Regions from separate parts of the Pannonibacter sp. I15F10I1 genome, predicted to be linked through region 3. Evidence: predicted binding sites of a transcription regulator. Region 3 holds the regulator's gene; each other region holds the start of a gene.
The links. Region 3 encodes LexA, which represses DNA repair genes until DNA is damaged. Its sites were predicted from a motif close to TGTTCNNNNTGTGTTCNG; they were not measured.
Positions count from the first base shown of each region.

Region 1 (7,200 bases), on a different contig from region 3:
AAGGGCACGCCCATCTTCCAACCGACGGCCAGAAGGACAACATCCGCCGGCAGACGGTCTCCGGCCGACAGGATCACCGTTCCCGGCTCGTATCCCGCAATCGTACCCTGAATGGCCTTGATCCGCCCATCCTTCAGCATCGGGTAGAAGCCTTCCGTCGCCAGAGACAGGCCGCAGGCAATGCCGTTCTCGATCGGCTGCTTTGGCCGCATGCCAAGCTTCTTCAGCCCGAACTGCATGGTCAGCAGGCTTTCCAGCGCCCGCCAGTTGGCCCAGACCAGCGGTTTGGTCAGCGCATGGCGCAGCTTTTCGCCCCAGGACATTTCCCAGCCGGGGAACATCCCCTCCGAGGCGCGGCAATAGAGGATGCGCTTGAAGTTGATCAGCCCTGCGAAGTGATAGGGCACCCGCCAGACCGGCTCCAGATAGACGATGGTGACAGATGCCGCACCCTGCTGCACCGCATTGACCGCCACATCGGTGGCCGACTTGGAGAAGCCAAGGATCACCACCTTGCGGCCTCTCACCAGAGCCGGGTCGGTGTATTCGCTGGAATGCAGGATCTGCCCGCCGCCTGCCCTGAATTCATCCATGCCCGGATGCACCAGCTCGTTGCGGTCGCTGAAGACGCCGCTGGCGATGGTGACGAAATCATAGCCGGTGCGGCCCTCGCCTGTTTCCACCCACCAGCCGCCGCCATCCCGCCGGGACAGACCGGTGACGCTGGTGTTGAACCGGATCAGCGGCAGCAGCGCCTTCTCTCTGGCATAGCTTTCCAGATAGGCATGCACCTGCGCCCCGGACGGCCACTCCGGATACCCCTCCGGCATGGCAGCATCGGTGTAGCGGTAAAGATCCTTCGGGCTCTGGGTGCGGATGCCCGGATAGGAGCGGTGCGGCGCCCAGACGCCGCCAAGCTCGTGGCTGCGCTCCAGCACGGTCACCGCATGCCCCTGCTCCTGAAAGGCATGCGCGGCGGCAAGCCCGCTCACGCCCGCGCCGATGACGCAGACCTGTTTGCGTTTGGTCATGATCGAAATCTCCTGTCCCGCACGGCGGGCCGGACTGCTCCGGCCGCACCGGACGCCTGATTTTTCACGTTGGCGGGGGCCGTCAGATCTTCAGGGTTAGCGGATCGAAGGTCATTTCATCCGGGCGCAGGAAGTGAACCTCTCTCAGGGCTGAGCGGCGCACCACTTCAGCCGGATCACCCACATTGTGCAGATTGTCGAAGAGCTCGCGCAGGCGCCGGGCAGGCGACACCCAGAAGATGGCGCGGGTGGGCTTGCCGGTGAGATTGTAATAGCCGTGCGGAATGCCCATCGGCATGCGCACCACATCGCCCGCATTGGCAACATGGTGCTCGCCGCCCAGATAAAGATCGAAACGGCCTTCCAGCACATAGATGAATTCATCCTGCGTCGGATGGACATGCGGCGGCACGAAGGTGCCGGGCGGGTCCAGCGTTTCAAAGGAAAAACAGGCCTCGCCCTCGGATTTCATCCAGTAGGTATGGCCGAGAATGCTCCACTCCACCTCATCAAGGCCGGTTCCGGCGCGGGTGATGCCGGGTTCCGTGTTCACTTGAACCATGTTCGCAATGGCGGTCTTCATGCTGGTTCTCTCCGTCCTGGCCCGTTGCGGGCGCGCTGTTCTCCTCTGGCCGGGCGGCACTTGTAACGGGGTCCTGCCCCGTGCCTGTCTCCGGCCTGTCCCTACGAGACGCGCTTCTGCCCCCTCCCGTCTATCCGCTGGGCGAAAGGCTTCATGCGCTGCGCGAAAAACCGCCGTTTACCGCTTTCCTTCGCCGGCTGTCCGGTGTTAGCATTTGTACTGACTGGTCCAGCAATGAGCGAAAAAAGCCGAGGGGACGGGCCAGAGAACGCTGGTGCAAACCATGCAGATGCAAGCGATCCAGATGCCACTTTCCGGCCACGCCCGGGTGGCGACGCAGGACGTGGACCAGGCAGCGGAGGAGGTCGGGCGGATTTTCTGCTCCCATCGCCTGCGTCCGCGCGATCATGGACGTGACTTCTTCGCCTGCCACAACAGCCGCGCCTTTTCCGGCGGCTCCATCAACTATGTTGCCTATGGCGGCGAGGTGGAGATTGATCCGGGCTGTCTGGAGCGGTTCTTTCTGGTGCAGATTCCGCTGACCAGTGGTGCGGAAGTGTGCATCGGCAGCCAGATGGTCACAACCGGGGCCGCACGCGCGGCCTCCGTTCTCTCCCCCACCCGGCCCAGCCTGATGCGCTGGAAGGCCAGCTGCGGGCAGGTGATCCTCAAGCTGGAGCGGCAGGCGGTGGAGGACATGTTCGCCGCGCTGACGGGGAGCGAGGCGCAGGAAATCGTCTTTGATCCGCAGCTGCGGCTCGACAGCGAGCCGGGGCGGACGCTGGGGGCGCAAATCCTTGCGCTGGCCCGGCTGGCTGACCAGATCCCCCGCGGTGATCCGGCCGGAGCAGAGGCGCTGAACCGGCTGGGCTGGTCCACCACCCATGCGCTGCTGTGGACCCATGCAGGCACGGCGCGGGACAGGCTTTGCGCCACGCCTCAGGACATCGCGGGCGCCGGGCACAAAGTGTCGCGGGCGCTCGACTACATCGATGCCCATCTGGCAGATCCCATTGACTTCGCTGAGCTGGCCAGCGCCTGCGGCTACAGCCTGCGCGCCTTGCAGCTCGCCTTTCAGGCCGAGCGGGGCCAGACGATATCGCAGGCGCTTCAGGAGCGGCGGCTCAGCATGCTGCGCCAGCACCTGATGGCCGCGCGCGGCCGCAGGGATGGAACGGCCAATATCACCACGCTGATGCAGGCCTGCGGGCTGCAGCATGCCGGTCGGGCTGCCGGTGCCTACCGGGACCTGTTCGGCGAGACACCCGCTGAAACCCTGCGGGCACTGCGCAAAAGCATCATCTGAAAAGCTGTGCCAGCAGCGTGAGACGCGTGCCAGAGAGCGCGGGCGTCACTCCCCGGTGCCGGCTGTTTCGTCCTGTGTCTCATCAGGGGCCTCGTCCCACATCCGGCCCAGGTCCTCGGCATATTCGGTGCAGACGACAATCGCCTTTTCGCCCGGGTAGTAGAAGGCATTGGCCTCACCGCACTCCTCGATCCGCACTCGCACCGTCACCGGCAGGCTGAAAAGCGCGTTGAGATCCTTGATTTCCGACGCAACCAACGAGCGGGCCGGCTCGCCGCCCTTTCCCGGCACGAGCACCAGTTTGCCTTTGTTCCCGGATGTCTTCCCGATTGTGTCCAGGGCCCTGCCCCAGGAGGAAGCCATCAGTTCCCATTCATCGGGACAGTCTTCCATCCGCTCCTCGGGCAATTCCAGCTCACGCGCCACCTCGGCGCGCTCATCCGGATTGGCGCCGTAGAAGTGGCAGACAAGCATGTAGTAGCGCTGAAGGTCCGTTCCGTGCTGGCCGTGATAGACCGGCCCATCGCCTTCCCGCTCCGCCTCGTCATGGGCCAGACTGTAGGCATAGGCCGTATCATAGACGATCGTGACCGCCGCATCCTCTTCCCACAGCTGATGGATCAGCAGCGTGGCCAGAGCGTCGGCCGCATCTTCCTCGCGCCCCAGAACCGGCAGCTTCAGCACATCCACAAGGGCATGGCCGAATTCGTGGTAAAGTGTTGAAATGATGTTGGACTGGATGAAGCTGTCGCGTGCCTCATCTCCGCGTGCCGCAGCCAAGCCGAGAGCAAAGGCGAGCGCAAATGCAATGAGCCTCATTCGAGCATAGAACTCCGGCGTTGAGCTGGTGCCACATTCCCGTCAATCACATATCCGCTTCCCGGCAGGGCCACAGCTGCCTGACGGCACCGGGCACCTGGGAGGCGCAGAAACATCCCGGTCAGCCGTGCAGCCGTGCCGCAAGGGTTGGCGGCACGCGCAGCGCGGCAACGGCCATGCGCGCAGCGGCGCGGCGAAGGCCCGTCCGCGCCTCCCCGCCCGGCATCCCGGCAATGGCGCTGCTGCGCAGCAGGCGGATGCGGCTGCGGCCAATGCGGCGGACCAGATCGAAATCCGCCATCCCGGCCAGATCCCGATGGCCGCCCAGCTCCTCGTAGAACCTGCGTGAAATCAGCAGCCCCTGATCCGCGTTCGGCATCGCCAGGATCCGGCTGCGCAGCATCGCGCCGAACTCGGACAGACGCGCCCCGAAGCCGAAGGCATCCAGCTTCAGCCGGAAAGCGGCTGCGCAGCGGTTCGCCTGACCGGAGCGTTCCACCCGCTCAATGAATGTCTGCACATCCTGATGCCAGCCGTGTTCCAGCACGGTGGAGGCATTGAGAAACAGCAGCCAGGGGGACTTGCGCGCCAGCGCCGCTCCGTGCGCAAAACGTGCGCCCTCCCCCTTCGCCAGCACCTCGAACTCGCAACCGGCCGCATCCGCCACCTTGTGCGTGGCATCGGACGAGCCGCCATCCACAACCAGAACCTCGCGCACGAGGCCATCCGCCGCGCCCGGCACAAGGGCCGTCAGCGCATGCGCCAGCTGGGCTTCATTGTCATGTGTGGCAAGGACAACACTGATCATGAAACGGGTTGTAGCGCCTTTTCGGGGGTCTGGCGAGAGAGGCCTTGCCCGGCTTGCATTTTCAGCTAATGTTCTGCTTATGTTCTCATTGGAGAGTCGCTGAAGCATGGCGCGGATTGATCAGACGGAACAGGACACCCGGGAAGCTGCCATGGCCGCATTGCGCCTCGATGAGGATCTGCGGCGCGGGCGCGGGGCCGCGCTCAACATGCCGGGCCGCTTCGAGCGCCAGCAGCGCGAAGGCTTTGACGATGGCTGGGAGACGCCGGACGATCTGCCGCCGCTGAAGACCACGGTGCAGGAAGAGAAGGCCCGCACCATCATCACGCGCAATTCCTCGCCCGACATTTCCTTTGACCGCTCGATCAACCCCTACCGGGGCTGCGAGCATGGCTGCATCTACTGCTTTGCCCGGCCCAGTCATGCCTTCATGGGCCTCTCCCCCGGCCTCGACTTCGAGACACGGCTCTTTGCCAAGCCCAATTCAGCCGAACTGCTGGAGCGGGAACTGGCACGGCCCGGTTATCAGGTGCGCACCATCGCCATCGGCACCAACACGGACCCCTACCAGCCCATCGAGCGGCGCTACAAGCTGATGCGGGAGATCCTGACGGTGCTGGAGACCTACAATCACCCGGTCGCCATCGTCACCAAATCGGCGCTGGTGCTGCGCGATGCGGACATCCTGTCGCGCATGGCGGAGAAGGGTCTGGCCAAGGTGGCGCTGTCCATCACCTCGCTCGACAAGGACCTGGTGCGCACGCTGGAGCCCCGCGCCAGCGCCCCGCACCGGCGTCTTGGCGCGCTGAAGGGGCTGTCGGAAGCGGGCATCCCGGCTTCCGTGATGATGGCGCCGGTGATCCCGGCCCTCACGGACAGCGAGATCGAGGCGCTGCTGGAAGCCGCCGCAGAGCATGGCGCCACCGAGGCCGGTTACATCCTGCTGCGCCTGCCGCTGGAGGTGTCCGAACTGTTCCGCGACTGGCTGCTGCGCAACCGGCCGGACCGCTACCGCCATGTGATGAACATCCTGCGCTCGATGCGCGGCGGCAAGGACTATGACGCCGAATGGGGCCAGCGGATGCGCGGGCTCGGCCCCTATGCCCAGCAGATCGGCCAACGCTTCAGCCTCGCCTGCAAGCGGCTGGGGCTGAACCAACGGCGCAAGAAGCTGAACACGGAGCTTTTCACCCCGCCGCAGGTGGGCGGCGTGCAGCTCTCCCTGTTCTGATCTGGGACGTTACTGGTCCTTGCTCTTGCATTGCGGCCGGGAATCATCACGATCCGCTCCATGAGCAAGGCCCCCTCCCTTTTTGATCTGCGATTCGGCGACACACTGGATGCCGCGCTGGAAGCCGGACATGCCGCAGGCCTCCGCGGCGCACTGTGTGGCGTGGACGAGGCCGGGCGCGGACCGTGGGCCGGGCCGGTCGTCACCGCTGCCGTGATCCTCGACTACTCAAACCTGCCGGTGGGCCTGAACGATTCCAAGAAGCTCACCGAGAGCCGGCGCAATGCCCTCTATGACGAGATCTGTGCCACGGCTTTCGTCAGCGTTGCCAGCAGTTCGGCCGCCACAATCGACCGGATGAACATCCGTGCCGCAACGCTGGACGCCATGCGCCGGGCCGTGGCGGGTCTCTCCCGGAAAGCTGGCTATGTCCTGGTGGATGGCCGCGATGTGCCGCCGGGGCTCGGGGTGGACGGGCAGGCGCTGATCAAGGGCGACGGGCGGTGCCTTGCCATTGCTGCGGCATCCATCGTTGCCAAGGTCACCCGTGACCGGATGATGGAACGGGCGGACGGGCTTTTTCCCGGCTATGGCTTTGCCGTGCACAAGGGCTATGGCGTACCGGCCCATGCCGCTGCCCTAACGGTGCTCGGCCCCTGCCCCCTGCACCGCATGTCATTCCGGCCCGTGGCTGCAGCCGTGCGGGACTGAGCTTCACCTTACCCAACAAAAAAGCGGCCCGCAGGGGCCGCTTTCATGAGATCAGTGATCCGGCAGGCTTCAGTTGAGGCCAGCCTTGACCTGCTCGATGCTCTTGGCCGTCAGACCCTCGGCAACGGAACCCGTCACCTTGGCCACCAGCATGCTTTCAGCAGCGGCGACCGCCAGATCAGCAGCCTTTGCCTTCACTTCCGCGATGGCATGGGCTTCGGCCTGGGCAATCTTGTCTTCGGCAGACTTGGTGCGCCGGGCAATCAGCTCTTCCAGAGACCGGGTGGTCTCCAGCGTCAGCTGCTCTGCCTCTGCACGGGCCTCAGCCACGATTGCTTCAGCTTCCGCTTCCGCCTCATGACGGCGGCGCTGATAGTCGGCCAGAAGCGCCTGAGCTTCTTCACGAAGCTTGCGGGCTTCTTCCAGATCCGTGCGGATCTTGGTTGCGCGGCTGTCAAGCGCTGCCGTGATCTTGGCCGGAACACCGAGCCAGGCGATCAGGACAAAGAACAGGATCAGGCCGACCAGTGCCCAGAATGATGCATCCATGACCGGTCTCCTTACTTCGCCGCAGACTGAACGGCAGCGTCTGCTTCAGCCTTGGCCGGAGCCACACCGATCAGAGCTTCCACCAGGGCGGAAGATGTCTCGCTGGCGATTTCACCAACCTGGGCCAGAGCCTTGTCCTTGATGGACGAGATATGCGCATCG
Region 1 covers NZ_FYAN01000029.1:54,417-61,616, forward strand. The annotation lists gene IF10I1_RS21115 (NAD(P)/FAD-dependent oxidoreductase) at 1-1,031, opposite strand, end outside; gene IF10I1_RS21120 (cupin domain-containing protein) at 1,114-1,614, opposite strand; gene IF10I1_RS21125 (AraC family transcriptional regulator) at 1,898-2,920, shown strand; gene IF10I1_RS21130 (DUF4344 domain-containing metallopeptidase) at 2,966-3,739, opposite strand; gene IF10I1_RS21135 (glycosyltransferase) at 3,861-4,547, opposite strand; gene IF10I1_RS21140 (PA0069 family radical SAM protein) at 4,654-5,778, shown strand; gene IF10I1_RS21145 (ribonuclease HII) at 5,839-6,489, shown strand; gene IF10I1_RS21150 (ATP F0F1 synthase subunit B) at 6,559-7,038, opposite strand; gene IF10I1_RS21155 (F0F1 ATP synthase subunit B) at 7,050-7,200, opposite strand, start outside.
Region 1: a site for LexA is predicted at 4,617-4,634, ahead of IF10I1_RS21140 (PA0069 family radical SAM protein). Genes of this name have one in related genera too.

Region 2 (7,200 bases), on a different contig from region 3:
ACTGCAAATATGACAAGAACCGCAAGAGATGAGATCATCACCAGCAGCATCTGCGGGGCAATGCGCTTCGGCCATAACCATGCCAGGGCCCGTATCAAGCTGGCTTCACCTCTCCAACGAACTCGTAGCCACCGGCACGGACAGTCCTGATAAACTGCATCCGCGCGCCCGCCGCATCCATCTTGCTGCGCAGTCGGCTCACCAGAATGTCAATGTTGCGGCCCGTCATGCTGACGTTGATGCCCTGCGTCAGTTCCACCAGCTGTTCGCGGCTCAGGACACGGCCATGGCGCTCGCACAGCACCTGTAACAGATCAAACTCGGCCGGCGTCAGGCTGACCAGCGCGCCCTTGGGGTTGAACAGATGGCGCGTCTCGCAGTCAAGCACCCAGCCATCAAAGCCCAGCTTCTTGCCGGAGACAGCCGGGGTCGCCGCCCCCATTTCAACGCGGCGGAACATCGCCCGGATACGGGCAATCAGTTCGCGCGGGTTGAACGGCTTGGGCAGATAGTCATCCGCCCCGACTTCCAGACCGATCACACGGTCAAAGTCATCGGCCTTGGCCGAAACGATGATGATCGGAATACTGCTGGTGCCTCTCAGGCGGCGGCAGATGCTCAGGCCATCCTCGCCGGGCAGCATGAGGTCCAGCACGACGAGATCGATCCGCGCGCTGTGCAGCACACGCTCCATCTCGCCTGCATGGCGCGCGAGGCTCACCTTCCAGCCCTGACCCGTCAGATGCTGGTCAATCAGTTCGCCGATTTCGGGGTCGTCCTCGACAACGAGGATATGTTCAGTCTGTTTCATGAGCCGCAATATGACTCAACTGCGCCGCATTTCAATTATTTTTCGTCGGTTATTTCTTTTGATTTCCGTAGTTTCCTTAGAAAAATAAAGAAAAGAACGAGAAATAATTCATTAATTTCGCATTAACCTTTGCCATTCACTGTTCATTATATTGCAAGCAAAAGGAAAGGCTGCAATCATGATGTCCATTGGTGCATCGGGCATTCAGTCTCCCCAGCAGTATTTTCAGTCCAAGCTGACGGAGCAGGTAAGTTCCGGAGAAATCACGTCCAGCGACATGGACGCAATGCTCTCCGCGCTGGAAGCTATTGATGGAGAAATGGGGCCTGGCGGCTCCGCGCCATCAGCTCCGCCCAGCCAGGAAGAGATGCAGGCAAAGCTTGAGAGCCTGCTGTCTGAACAGGTGGAAGCCGGCACGCTGACACAGGACCAGGCGGACGAACTGGCGTCCCTGTTCGAAAGCGGTGAAATGGCCCCTCCCCCGCCTCCGGGCGGCAGCGGCGGCATGCCGCCCATGACCGAAGATGATGACACCACTGAGGACATTCTGGCGAAACTGCTGGAAGAGCTTCAGACAAAGACCGGCTATTCAGCGTCCGGAACAAACACGGTAGCGTCTTCCACATCCCTTATCGTCGACTATACCGCCTGAAACTCAGCATGCGGCGTCAATAACAGGGGCAGGGTTAGGCCAGCGCATGACAGAGCGCTGGCCTTTTTTCTGCTGATCCGGCGTGCGGCGCCTGAGCCATGACAAGGCGCGATTCGCCGGCATCGAAAAACTTGGCGTCAATGCCGCTCGACGAAGCTGTCGATCACCCGCTTCTCGCCGGCCTTCTCGAAGTCGATGGTCAGCTTGTTGCCCTCGATGGCCCGGATCGCGCCATAGCCGAACTTGATGTGGAACACCCGTTCGCCAATCTCGAACTCCGAGGGCTTGTCCGCCACGGAGCGGGCGACCAGCTCGCCCTCGATGGTCAGCGGACCTTGCGCCCGGCTGCGGGCAGAGCGCATGTCGCCACGCCGCCCGTAATCCTCGCCGCCCGCCCGCGCCTTCTGCGCCCGCTGCCAGCCCGGCGTCGAATAGGTGTTCTGGAAGGCATCACGGCTGTCGAAGCGTGACACGCCGTAGCTGCCGCCCCCGCCATAGCCACCGCCGCTGTAGCCGCCATAACGGCTGGAGCTTTCGACCACCTCCACATGATCCTCCGGCAGCTCATCGAGAAACCGCGAGGGAATGCTCGACTGCCAGGAGCCATGGATGCGCCGGTTGGAGGCGAACCAGATCTTGGCCCGCTGCCGTGCCCGGGTGATTCCCACATAGGCAAGCCGCCGCTCTTCCTCCAGCCCGGCCCGGCCGCCGTCGTCCAGTGCCCGCTGATGCGGGAAGAGCCCCTCTTCCCAGCCCGGCAGGAACACCGTGTCGAACTCCAGCCCCTTGGCCGAATGCAGCGTCATGATGGAGACGGCATCGGCCGCGTCGGCCGAATCCCGGTCCATGACGAGGGCGATATGCTCGAGGAACCCCGGCAGGGATTCGAACTCCTCCATGGAGCGGATGAGTTCCTTGAGGTTGTCGAGCCGGCCCGGCGCCTCTGCGGACTTGTCCTGCCGCCACATCGCCGTGTAGCCGCTTTCGTCCAGAATGATCTCCGCCAGTTCGGAATGCTTGACGCGGGTGAGCTGCGCCCGCCAGCGGTCGAGATCAGCCAGCAAATCCGTGAGCGCCTTGCGCGCCTTGGGCTTGATTTCTTCCGTGCGGCACAGCTGCGTTGCCGCCTCGATCAGCGGAATGCGCTGCGCCCGGGCCAGTTCATGCACGATCTTCAGCGTCGCCTCGCCAAGGCCGCGCTTGGGCGTATTGACGATGCGCTCGAACGCCAGATCATCGGCCGGCTGCACCACGCAGCGGAAATAGGCCATGGCATCGCGGATTTCGAGCCGCTCATAGAAGCGCGGGCCGCCGATGACCCGGTAATTCAGCCCCAGCGTGATGAAGCGGTCTTCAAACTCACGCATCTGGAAGGACGCGCGCACCAGAATGGCGATCTGGTTGAGCGAATGCCCCTTGCCCTGCAGCGCCTCGATTTCATCGCCGATGGAGCGGGCTTCTTCCTCCGAATCCCAGGCGGAAGCGACCGTAACGGCTTCAGCTTCCGGATCCTTGTCATCGGTGAAGAGCGTCTTGCCAAGCCGCCCCTCGTTGTGGGCGATCAGATGCGAGGCCGCGCCGAGAATATGCGCCGTGGAGCGGTAGTTCCGCTCCAGCCGGATGACGAGCGCGCCGGGAAAATCGTGCTCGAAGCGCAGGATGTTGTCCACCTCCGCCCCGCGCCAGCCATAGATCGACTGGTCGTCGTCACCCACGCAGCAGATATTGGCATTGCCCTGCGCCAGCAGCCGCAGCCACAGATACTGGGCGACGTTGGTGTCCTGATACTCATCCACCAGCATGTAGCGGAAGCGGCGCTGGAAATCCTTCAGCACATCCGGCTGGGTCTTGAACAGGGTGATGCAGTGGAGCAGCAGGTCGCCGAAATCCGCAGCATTGAGCACGGACAGCCGGTCTTGATACTCCTCGTAAAGCTTGCGCCCCTTGCCATTGCCGAAGGAGCGTGCCTCGCCTTCCGGAATGTCCTTCGGCGTCAGGCCGCGGTTCTTCCAGCTGTCCACCTGCGCGGCAAACATGCGCGCGGTCCAGCGCTTCTCATCCAGCCCCTCGGCCTGGATCACCTGTTTCATCAGGCGCAGCTGATCGTCGGTGTCGAGGATGGTGAAGCTGCTCTTGAGGCCCACCAGCTCCGCATGGCGGCGCAGGATCTTCACGCAGATGGAGTGGAACGTGCCGAGCCACGCCATGCCCTCCACGCCTTCGCCCACGTAACGGGCGATGCGCTCCTTCATCTCGCGCGCCGCCTTGTTGGTGAAGGTCACCGCAAGGATCTGCGAGGGATAGGCCCGGCCGCTTGCCAGAATATGCGCGATGCGGGTGGTCAGAACCCGGGTCTTGCCCGTGCCTGCCCCTGCCAGCACCAGAACCGGCCCGTCGGCGCTTTCGACTGCCAGCCGCTGTTCCGGGTTGAGGCCTTCGAAATACTCCGGCGCCCCGCCCTGCTGGCCAGCCCCCTGCCGCGCCGCCAGAGCCCGCGCCGCAATGCCGCCGCCCTGCGGCCTGTGGGCTGCAACAGGCGCAGATCCCGGCCCAAACCCGGCATCATACTCAGCGTCAATATCGCTCCAGTCGTCGGAAAAACCGGGAGGCACAGTCATTCATCCAGCCAGGGTTCGGGTGCATTTCATGGAGAACAATATAGCAACAATCACGGCAAGAGCGAGGCTTTGAGGGGAATATAATGGGGAAAGGAGATCAGAGAACTGCGGTTGGCCACCTATGCCACTGTCATCCCCGCGCAAGCGGGGATCCAGTAGCCCCGGTGTTTGATATCTCATGCGCCGGGGCTACTAGATCCCGGTCTTGCCGCTGCGCGCCAAACCGGGATGACAACGGAGAGGCTTACATGAGGCCGGGGAAGAGATCGTGCCAATGCGGATTCTGTTCTTCGATCAGTCTGATCTTCCAGGACCGGTTCCAGCGTTTGAGTTGCTTCTCCCGCAAGATGGCCTGCTCAACGTCATCAAAAGGCTCATAGTAGACAAGCCTGTGCACGCCATAACGCGATGTGAACCCTGCTCCGATGCCCTCTCGATGCTCCGAAATGCGGCGGAGAAGATCATTGGTCACACCGATGTAAAGCGTGCCGCCAATCTGGCAGGCGAGGACATAGACGAAATAATAGCCTCTCTCTCCCAACCCCTCACCCGCCAACCAGATCGAACCAGCCGTCTTCCGTGATCACCTCGATGCCCAGATCCTGGGCCGTCTTGAGTTTGGAGCCTGCACCCGGACCGGCCACCACGAGGTCGGTTTTTTTCGACACGGAGCCGGCCACCTTGGCGCCGAGCCGCTCCGCCATGGCTTTTGCCTCGTCGCGGGTCATGCGCTCCAAGGAACCGGTGAAGACGACCGTCTTGCCAGCAACCGGCGAGCCTTCGGCGCTGATCTTCTCGGCGTCCTGTGGTGTCACTTCGGCCAGAAGCGCGGCAAGGGCCTCGCGGTTGTGATCTTCGCCAAAGAACTGCACCACCGCCTCGGCCACGGTTTCGCCGATGCCGTCGATGGCGTTGAGTTCGGCCCAGGCCTCGCTGCTGCGGTCCTGCGCGGCTTCCATGGCTGCGGAAAAGGCAGAGAAGGAACCATAGGCGCGGGCAAGAAGCTTGGCGTTGCCCTCGCCCACATGACGGATGCCGAGGGCAAAGATGAAGCGGTTGAGATCAATGCGGCGGCGGGCGTTGATCGCCTCGAACAGGTTCTTCGCCGAAACTGCGCCCCAGCCTTCGCGGTTGCGCAGCTTGGTGAGTGCCTGCTTGTCACGCGCTTCCAGCGTGAAGATCTCCGCCGGGCTGCGCACCAGCCCTTCGGCGAAGAAGGCGTCGACCTGCTTGTCGCCAAGCCCCTCGATGTCAAAGGCGTTGCGCGAGACGAAGTGCTTCAGCTTTTCGGAAGCCTGCGCCGGACAGATGAGGCCGCCGGTACAGCGGCGCACAGCATCCGGACGACCCGTCTTGCTGTTGATCTCCCGCACCGCGTGGCTGCCGCAGGCGGGGCATACGTCCGGGAAGGCAAAGGGCGCGGCATCCGCCGGGCGGCGCTCCAGATCAACCGCAATCACCTGCGGGATCACGTCGCCCGCGCGCTGGATCTGCACCGTGTCACCGATGCGCAGGTCCACCCCGCCACGGATCGGCTCGCCATCGGTGCCGATACCCTTGATGTAATCCTCGTTGTGCAGCGTTGCATTGGAGACGACCACGCCGCCCACCGTCACCGGCTCAAGCTTGGCGACAGGCGTCAGCGCGCCCGTGCGGCCGACCTGGATCTCGATATCGCGCAGGATCGTATAGGCCTTCTCGGCCGGGAATTTGTGCGCAATCGCCCAGCGGGGCGAGCGGGAGACGAAGCCGAGCCGCTGCTGCAGGTCCAGCCGGTCCACCTTGTAGACGACACCATCGATGTCATAGCCAAGGCTGGCGCGGTCTTCCTCGATACCGTGATAGACGGCCAGAAGCTCCTCGACGCTGGTGCAGCGGACCATGCGCGGGTTGGTGACGAAGCCCCAATCATTGAAGCGGCGGACCATACCGAACTGGGTGTCACAGGGCACCTCGCTCATCTGCCCCCAGGCATAGGCAAAGAAGCGCAAGGGGCGCGAGGCGGTGATCTCCGGGTTGAGCTGGCGCAGCGAACCGGCCGCCGCATTGCGCGGATTGGCGAAGACCTTGCCGCCGTTGCCGGCCATGCGCGCGTTCAGTGACGCAAAATCGGCATGGGACATGTAGACTTCACCACGCACCTCCACCACCTCCGGCACACCGGCAGGCAGCGCATGCGGGATATCGGCGATGGTGCGGGCATTGGCGGTGACATTCTCGCCCACGGCACCGTCACCACGGGTGGCAGCGCTGACGAGGACGCCCTTCTCATAGCGCAGCGACAGGGACAGCCCGTCAATCTTCGGCTCGGCCGTGACGGCAAGCTCGCCCATCAGCGGATCGAACTTCAGGAAGCGGCGGACGCGGCCCACGAAATCGCGCACATCCTCATCGGCAAAGGCATTGTCGAGAGAGAGCATCGGCACCGCATGGGTGACCTTGCCGAAGCCATCGGCCGGCGCAGCCCCCACCCGCTCGGACGGGCTGTCCGAGCGCATCAGCTCGGGAAAGCGCGCCTCGATGGCGGCGTTGCGCTGACGCAGGGCATCATAATCCGCATCGGAAATGACCGGCGCATCCTCGCCGTGATAGCGCGCATCGTGGAAGGCGATCTCACCGGCGAGCCGCTGCAATTCGGCTGCGGCCTGCTCGAGCGTCAGAGCCTCGACGGCGGTGTTGGCGTTGGAGCTGTCAGTCCCGGTCATGGCTGTCATCCGCAATGCAGCGGTCCGGCCTCAGCCGCAGGACCGCAAAAAAATCAGAGCCGGGACGGAACCGGAAGCAGGGCTGCCGAGTTCTTCTCCCGAACAGACCAGCCAAGCCCCACGGGGGTCTGAGTGGTCTGAAGGCCGGATGCGCGAGCATCGCAGCGCCTTGGTATTAAAGCCAGAAGAAGGAGAGGCCAAGATGCCCGCAGACAACAATTCAGCAAAGCTTCGTCCCGGTAGCAATGCAGGTTGGTTTGTGGCAGGCGCCCTCGCCGTGGCTCTGGTCGGCGTCGCGCTTTATGCGGCGGAAGGCGGTTTCGCCAAGCAGGACAAGGCCGTGATCGAGCTGAATATCCCGAATGTGGGTGATGGCAAGATCGAGCTGCCCAAGCCTCAGGAAGGCCCGATGAC
Region 2 covers NZ_FYAN01000008.1:154,311-161,510, reverse strand. The annotation lists gene IF10I1_RS06675 (ATP-binding protein) at 1-38, opposite strand, end outside; gene IF10I1_RS06670 (response regulator) at 95-811, opposite strand; gene IF10I1_RS06665 (hypothetical protein) at 990-1,463, shown strand; gene IF10I1_RS06660 (ATP-dependent helicase) at 1,601-4,081, opposite strand; gene IF10I1_RS06655 (GIY-YIG nuclease family protein) at 4,326-4,622, opposite strand; gene ligA (NAD-dependent DNA ligase LigA) at 4,627-6,786, opposite strand; gene IF10I1_RS06645 (hypothetical protein) at 6,989-7,200, shown strand, end outside.
Region 2: a site for LexA is predicted at 4,113-4,130, ahead of IF10I1_RS06660 (ATP-dependent helicase). Genes of this name have one in related genera too.

Region 3 (7,200 bases):
CGTTGGTGCCGGCTTCCGCCTCGGACCATACGGCGCCGGTCCACAGGCCGGAGGCGGCGAAATCGCGGTCCTCGGATGAATTGCCGCGCCGTTCCACCGCGATACCTTCCGCGTCAGCCAGCACCACACAGGCGCCAAGGCCGCCGATGGTCTGGAACAGCCAGTCGAGATGGGGCGCGGCGGTGGCCACGAGCCCGCCCATGCGCTCGCGCACGAGGGCAAGCTCCTGCTCCGTCAGGCGCGGCTCCACCCGGCGTTTCACCGGATCAAGGCCATGGAGATGGGCCGAGCGGGCCCAGGAAGCGGCAATGGGCGAGCGCGCCGCCTGCCCGCTGGCAAGCGCCGCCTCGATACGGCTCTGATGCTGAGACGTCACCGTGGGCATGTCTGGTTCCTCCCGCAAGGCTCTGACAGCCTGCATCCTGCCCGAAGGAACAGGACGCAGGCCGAAGCCCCTGAGGCGGCAGGCATCACTCCCGGCGGGCCTTTGTTGCAAGGACGCGGATCTCTCCCTTCCGCGAGCCTCAAGCCCCCAATGCGCACCATGCCGCAAGGAAAGACTAGCAGCTTCGCCGCGCCCACGCCACCGGCGGATTACACGGCCGGGCGAACCCACACGGCGCAGTCATGGAAGGCGGCGCCGCCATAGGGGGCAATGGGCTCGGCGCCGATCAGCGTGTTGATGCCATTGCCGTTTTCAAAGGCCGTGTTGGGCCAGATGCCTTCCGACACCACCGTGCCGGGGGCCAACCCCTCCACATGGCGCAGATGCAGCCGCACCTCGCCGCGCCGGTTGCCCAGGATAACGCGGGCGCCATCCTCCAGCCCTGCAGCAGCGGCTTCATCGGGACGCATCCAGACCTCCGGCCGGCCGCCTTCCTTCTTGGTGGAGCCCGGCGTTTCGGTGAAGCTGGAATTGAGGAAGGAGCGGGCGGGCGCCGTCACCAGCCGGAACGGATGCTCCGCATCGGCATTCTCCACCGCGTTCCAGTAATCCGGCAGGCGCGGCATGGCGGCGTGGGCGCCGAAGGGCTTGCCGTTTTCCGGCCGGTTGGGCGCTGCGGTGAATCCCCAGTCCACCTTGAAGTGATACTTGCCGTCCGCATGGCCGAAGCCATCGAGATAATGAGCGGTGCGGAAGTCCGGCTGCAGATCCTTCCAGCGCCCGGCCTCCAGTTCGGCCAGCGTGCCATAGCCGGAATTGACGAGCATCCAGTCCACGTGCTCGCGGGCGCTCATGTGGAAGCCGGGATGATCCCTTGCATCAAGACGCTTCGCCAATTCGTTGATAACGAATATGTTCTCCCGCGCCTCGCCCGGCGCATCCGTCAGCTTGGGGCCAAACAGCATGTACTGGTGGCCGCCGCCCCGGTAGATGTCGTCATGCTCCAGAAACTGGGTCGCGGGCAGCACGATGTCGGCATAGCGCGCCGTGTCCGTCATGAACTGCTCATGCACCACGGTGAAGAGATCCTCGCGGGCAAAGCCCTGTTTCACCAGTGTCTGTTCCGGCGCGACGGAGACCGGATTGGTGTTCTGGATCAGCAGCGCCGTCACCGGCGGGCCGCCGGCCAGCGCCTCCCGGTCCCCCGTCAGCACGCGGCCGATGAGGCTCTGGTCGAGGAACCTTGTGCCGGTGCGCAGGGAACTGCCCTCGACCATCGACTTGTCGAGCCTGTAGATCGCCCCGTTGTTGTGGAAGGCCCCGCCCCCTTCATACTGCCAGGAGCCGGCAACAGCTGCGATGCTGGCCGCCGCATGCATGGAGACAGCGCCGTTGCGGCTGCGGGTAAAGCCATAGCCAAGACGGATGAAGGTACGCTTCACCTCGCCGATCATCCGGGCGAGCTGCGTGATCTCTTCAGCCGGAACGCCGGTGATCCCTTCCGCCCATTCCGGCGTGCGGGTGGCAAGATGCGCCTCCAACTCATCCGGGCAATCGGTGTAGCGGGCAAGATACTCCCGGTCGGCCAGACCGTCGCGGAACAGCACATGCATGATGGCACAGGCCAGCGCCGCATCGCTGCCGGGCTTCAGCACGATCCCGATATCCGCCTGCTTCATCGTTTCGGTGCGGTAGACATCAACCACGATGATCTTCGCACCACGCGTCTTGCGGGCGGTGATGGCGTGGGTCATCACATTCACTTGGGTTGCCACCGCATTGGTGCCCCAGATGATGATCTGGTCAGCCTTCATCATCTCGCGCGGGTCCGGCCCGGCCAGAAGCCCGGTTCCGGCCACATAGCCGGTCCAGGCCGGATTGGTGCAGATCGAGGAAAACTGCTGCGAATAGCCCTTGGCATGGCGCAGGCGGTGGATGCTGTCACGCTGCACCAGCCCCATGGTGCCGGCGTAGTAATAGGGCCAGACCGCCTCAGGCCCGTGCTTTGCCTCCGCCTCCAGGAATCGCGCGGCAATAAGGTTCAGTGCCTCGTCCCAGGAGATGGGCTCGAACCGCCCTTCCCCCTTCGCCCCAACGCGGGCCATTGGCGTCAGCAGCCGGTCCGGGTGGTACAGCCGCTCCGCATAGCGCGCAACCTTGGCGCAGATGACGCCCGCCGTGTAGGGATTGTCCGCCGCCCCGCGCAGGCGGCCGATGCGGCCCTCTGCCGTCACCTCCACATCCAGCGCGCAGGTGGAGGGGCAGTCATGCGGACAGGCGGAATGGGCGGTAATGGTGACAGGCTTGTTCATCGTCGGTCTTTTCGGGGTCCCGGTAGCGCCGCCCCAGAGCAGAATGCCGTTTGAGGCAGGGTGAGGCCATCTGCGAAGCGCAGGCAGCGCGGGAGCTGTGTCTTCTTCTTTCGCCAGCTTTCGGGACACCGGCGCATGAAGTCAAGCCGGGCCCGCAGGCAATTGCACGCAAGGAACCGTTCTGCCGGGAAAAGGCGCAGCGGCGGTGTGTTGCCTTGAGTGCATGCGACAGGAACATCCCGCTAACCTCACCTTAAGACTTGTGGAACACAGTGAGAACAGCTAAGGTACGTTCATGATTTGTACCAGACCCTCCAACGGGGACCTCACATGCTGACGCGCAAGCAACACGAACTGCTGATGTTCATTCATGAGCGCCTGAAGGAATCCGGGGTTCCGCCGTCCTTTGACGAAATGAAGGACGCACTGGACCTCCGGTCCAAGTCCGGCATTCACCGTCTGATCACGGCGCTGGAGGAGCGTGGCTTCATCCGCCGCCTGCCCAACAGGGCGCGCGCCATGGAAGTGGTCCGCCTGCCGGATTCGGTCACCCCAGGCCTGTCTTCGCCGCGCGGCAAGGGCTTTGCGCCGTCGGTTATCGAGGGATCGCTCGGCAAGGCCTCTGCCCCGGCCGCCGCTCCGGCCGCCCCGGTGGCGGAAAGCGCCCCTCACTTCACCTCCATCCCGGTCATGGGCCGCATCGCTGCCGGTGTTCCGATCGAGGCGATCCAGACCCACAGCCATTCCATCTCCGTGCCGCCCGAGCTGATCAGCCGCGGGGAGCACTATGCGCTGGAAGTGCGCGGTGATTCGATGATCGAGGCCGGTATTCTGGATGGCGACACGGTGCTGATCCGCAAGACCGACACGGCCGAAAGCGGCGACATCATCGTGGCACTGGTGGACGACGAGGAAGCAACGCTCAAGCGCCTGCGCAAGAAGGGCGCTTCCGTTGCGCTGGAAGCTGCCAATCCGGCCTATGAAACCCGCATCTTCGGTCCCGGCCGCGTGCGCATCCAGGGCAAGCTTGTGGCCCTGTTCCGGCAGTATTGAGCCGCTGCTGCCCGTTCGACACGCTTGAAGAATGCCGGAGACACTGTTTCCGGCATTTCTGTTTATGGCAGCACGCGGCACGCACCCGGCAGACTTGCGTCACCGGCAACTGGGCGGGCCCGTGCGGTGCCTGCGCGCATGCGAGAGCAATTCCGGCAAAGGCGGCACCGGTTTCGCGTCCGGAATCGCATGAAAACAGACAGGCAGAGCACGGCCGGCCGCTCCGTTTTCATCGAAAGGGCTTCAGGCATGTTGCGCCAGCCACTCAAAGCCTTGATACGGGCGGTGCAGAATCGTCCGGACCAAGTTCCCGCCGGGCACAGGAATAGCTGGCCTGCCCTCCCCTTGCCCCCTGCGTCAAAACGCATCTTGCTCCGGACGCGTCTGCGCCGCAGTTAGCGGGTAAGGAATTATCCTGATTTGCCGCAAGCCGGCCAGCACAAGGAGGCCCTCATGACCATCGAGACATCCGGCCAGTGGCCAGCCCAGTCGCCCGCCCATGTCGGCGTGCGCGGCCGTTGCCCGCGCTGCGGTCAGGGGCATCTGTTCAAGGGCTTCCTCACCCTTGCCCCGTCCTGTGAAGTCTGCGGCCTTGACTACAGCTTCGCCGACCCGGCGGATGGCCCGGCCTTCTTCGTCATCTGCTTTGCCTGCGTTCCGAGCGTTGCCTTCGCCATGTGGCTGGAAATTGCCTACACGGCGCCCTATTGGGTCCACCTCTTCACAACGCTGCCGCTCCTCCTCCTCACCTGCATCCCGCCCCTCCGCCCCCTCAAGGGCTGGCTGGTAGCAAGCCAGTATATCTACAAGGCCGAGGAAGGCAGGCTGGTGACGGATACGCCGGCCGAAGACAAGACGGCGGGAGGAGCAAGGCCCGGTCCCGAAACCTGAAAAGGCCGCCTCATGCCAGGAGTTTCGATGCTCACACCTCACGCCTTGAAAAGGCTCGTGCGCCGCAAGGATTTGTCCAACTCTCAATGAGTCAGGCGGATTGAGAGCCGGCAGCAAGCTCCGGAGCAGACCGGACTGCTTCAGCCCGCCCTTTCACCATGAAGGGCACCGCTGTGAGGATCATCAGGCTGAACCACCAGCCCTGCCATGCCCCATGGCTCACAACCGCGACACTGTAGGTGACGGCCAGAGTGACGGTTGCCGCCGCGAGGCTCGCGCCCTGAAGGTGGCCCGCGCGGCGGAACAACAGGGCAAGCGCTGCAGCGAACAAAGCCGCCCCGGCCAGCCCCAGTTCGAACCAGATTTGCAACGGCGCGTTATGGCTGTGCCCGAAACCAAGCAGGTATTTTCTCTCAGGTGAATATCCGGCAGCTTCGGGCAATTCGTCTGCCACTTTCGAGGCTTCCATCCCATATCCCAGCCAGACATGCCCGGGCAGCAAATTGGCATATTCCGTCCAGATGAGCCCGCGTATGGTCAGCGAGGTGTAGCCGACCTTTTCGTGGACGGCCTGAGGGATCATGTCATTCACATGGCCGACAATGAGCGGCATCAAGACAAAGGTCACAAGAGCGCCACCGGTCACGACCCTGTAGATAGCCCGCGGCCAGACGAAGGCCGGAACGGTCAGCAGTAGGATGACAAGCACGCCGAGCTGCGCCGACGAGCTGTCGGATTGAAAGCATGACACAGCTGCAAACACCAGCAGTCCGGCCAGGGGCAAGCGGCGGCGCTGTTTCAAGACCACGAGAGCGGCAAACGGCAGGAACATGGCGATTGCAACGGCCGCGCGGTTCAGAACGTAGTTGTCAGGATCTGCGCGAAGTTCTGCATTCAGCACGCCGCCGGTCAGGAAATGAACAAAAATCAGAACAGCCGTCAGCGGCAGAGAGATGGCAAGCGCGGCTCCGATCCGTCCTGCAAGACGGTCAAGCACCGGAACCGGCAAGGCACAGACACATAGCCACAAAAGGCCTGAGACAAGGACCGAGAAGAGGAACCCCCATGCCGAACTCAGCCCCCTCGCCTGTACCGGGACAGGCGCCCAGGTAACGGAGATCAGCATGAAGGCGGTACAGGCGAGGCCCGCCAGGAGCAAGGGAGACCGGATCTTCGAGCCCAGGCCCTCAAACATGGCCTGCCCGCGGTAACACCACGCCAGCCCGGTAAGAAAGACAGCGGCCAGCCCCAGAAACAACGGCGGAGACACCCGGGCGACCGTCAGGACAGGCGGAAGCGCTGCAAATACCGATACGAAGAGGAATTCGAGCGCCTGCACCGGCTTGCCGCGGTTTCGCCCGGCCAGTTTTTGAGCAACCTCAGTCAAAACGGCAATTCCCTTTAAAAAAGTCTCTTAACTCAGGTCTCTCGATGCAGGCGCATCATGCGTTGAAATTGCCCAACCGCACCACAGCAGCCGCCACCCGGAGCTTGCGGTTCAACGCATTCGGGGCATCGCGGTCTGAACGGGGCTTCCGGCCTCGACTTCACCCAGCGCGGCGATCAGCATCGCCTTGCACTGATCTTCCCCACCGGCAGCCGCACTGTTGCCGAGGCGCTCCAGATGCCACGTCAAACGCTCGAGCGGAATGATGCCGGCGGAGGCGACAAAGAAGCCCTCTGCATCGTGAGGGGTGGTCATCTCGTTGGCGTCAAACAGCTCTTCATAAAGCTTTTCCCCCGGACGCAGGCCGGTGAATTTGATGGCTATGTCCTCATCCGGCCGCAGTCCCGCCAGGGAAATCATCGTTCTTGCCAGTGTCAGGATCTTCACGGGCTCGCCCATGTCGAGGACAAAGATGCGTCCGCGTGTCTCTTCACGTCCGATTTCGGCCGAAGCGGCCTGCAGCACCAGTTCGGTCGCCTCCCGGATCGTCATGAAATAACGCGTCATTTCCGGGTGCGTGACCGTGATCGGACCGCCGGCGGCAATCTGCCGCTTGAAAAGCGGCACGACCGAGCCGTTGGATCCCAGCACGTTGCCGAACCGCACGGTGATGAACCGGGTGTCGACGCCGCTGATGTCCAGTGCCTGGCAATAGGCTTCCGCGATCCGCTTGGTCCTGCCCATCATGCTGGTGGGCCGCACGGCCTTGTCGGTCGAAATCTGCACCATCGCACGGGCACCACAGGCAACGGCCGCATCAGCCACATTGCGGGTCCCCAAGACGTTGGTCAGCACACCTTCACAAATATTGTTCTCCACCAGCGGCACATGCTTGAGGGCTGCTGCGTGAAAAACGACGGCAGGCCTGCAGGCCTGCATCACCTCATGCACACGCCGCCTGTCGCGCACGTTGCCGATGACGGCCTGCCGGGCCAGATCCGGCATCAGGCGGGAGACTTCCAGATCGATTTCATAAAGAGCATATTCGCTTGAATCGAACAGAATGATCGAAGCCGGGTTGCAGGCTATTACCTGCCGCACAATTTCAGATCCGATGCTGCCACCGGCTCCGGTGACAATCACCGTCTGACCTGCGATCAGGGAGCGAATGG
Region 3 covers NZ_FYAN01000026.1:555,402-562,601, forward strand. The annotation lists gene IF10I1_RS15815 (helix-turn-helix domain-containing protein) at 1-385, opposite strand, end outside; gene IF10I1_RS15820 (molybdopterin oxidoreductase family protein) at 595-2,697, opposite strand; gene lexA (transcriptional repressor LexA) at 3,028-3,750, shown strand; gene IF10I1_RS15830 (DUF983 domain-containing protein) at 4,204-4,641, shown strand; gene IF10I1_RS15835 (O-antigen ligase) at 4,733-6,028, opposite strand; gene IF10I1_RS15840 (nucleoside-diphosphate sugar epimerase/dehydratase) at 6,140-7,200, opposite strand, start outside.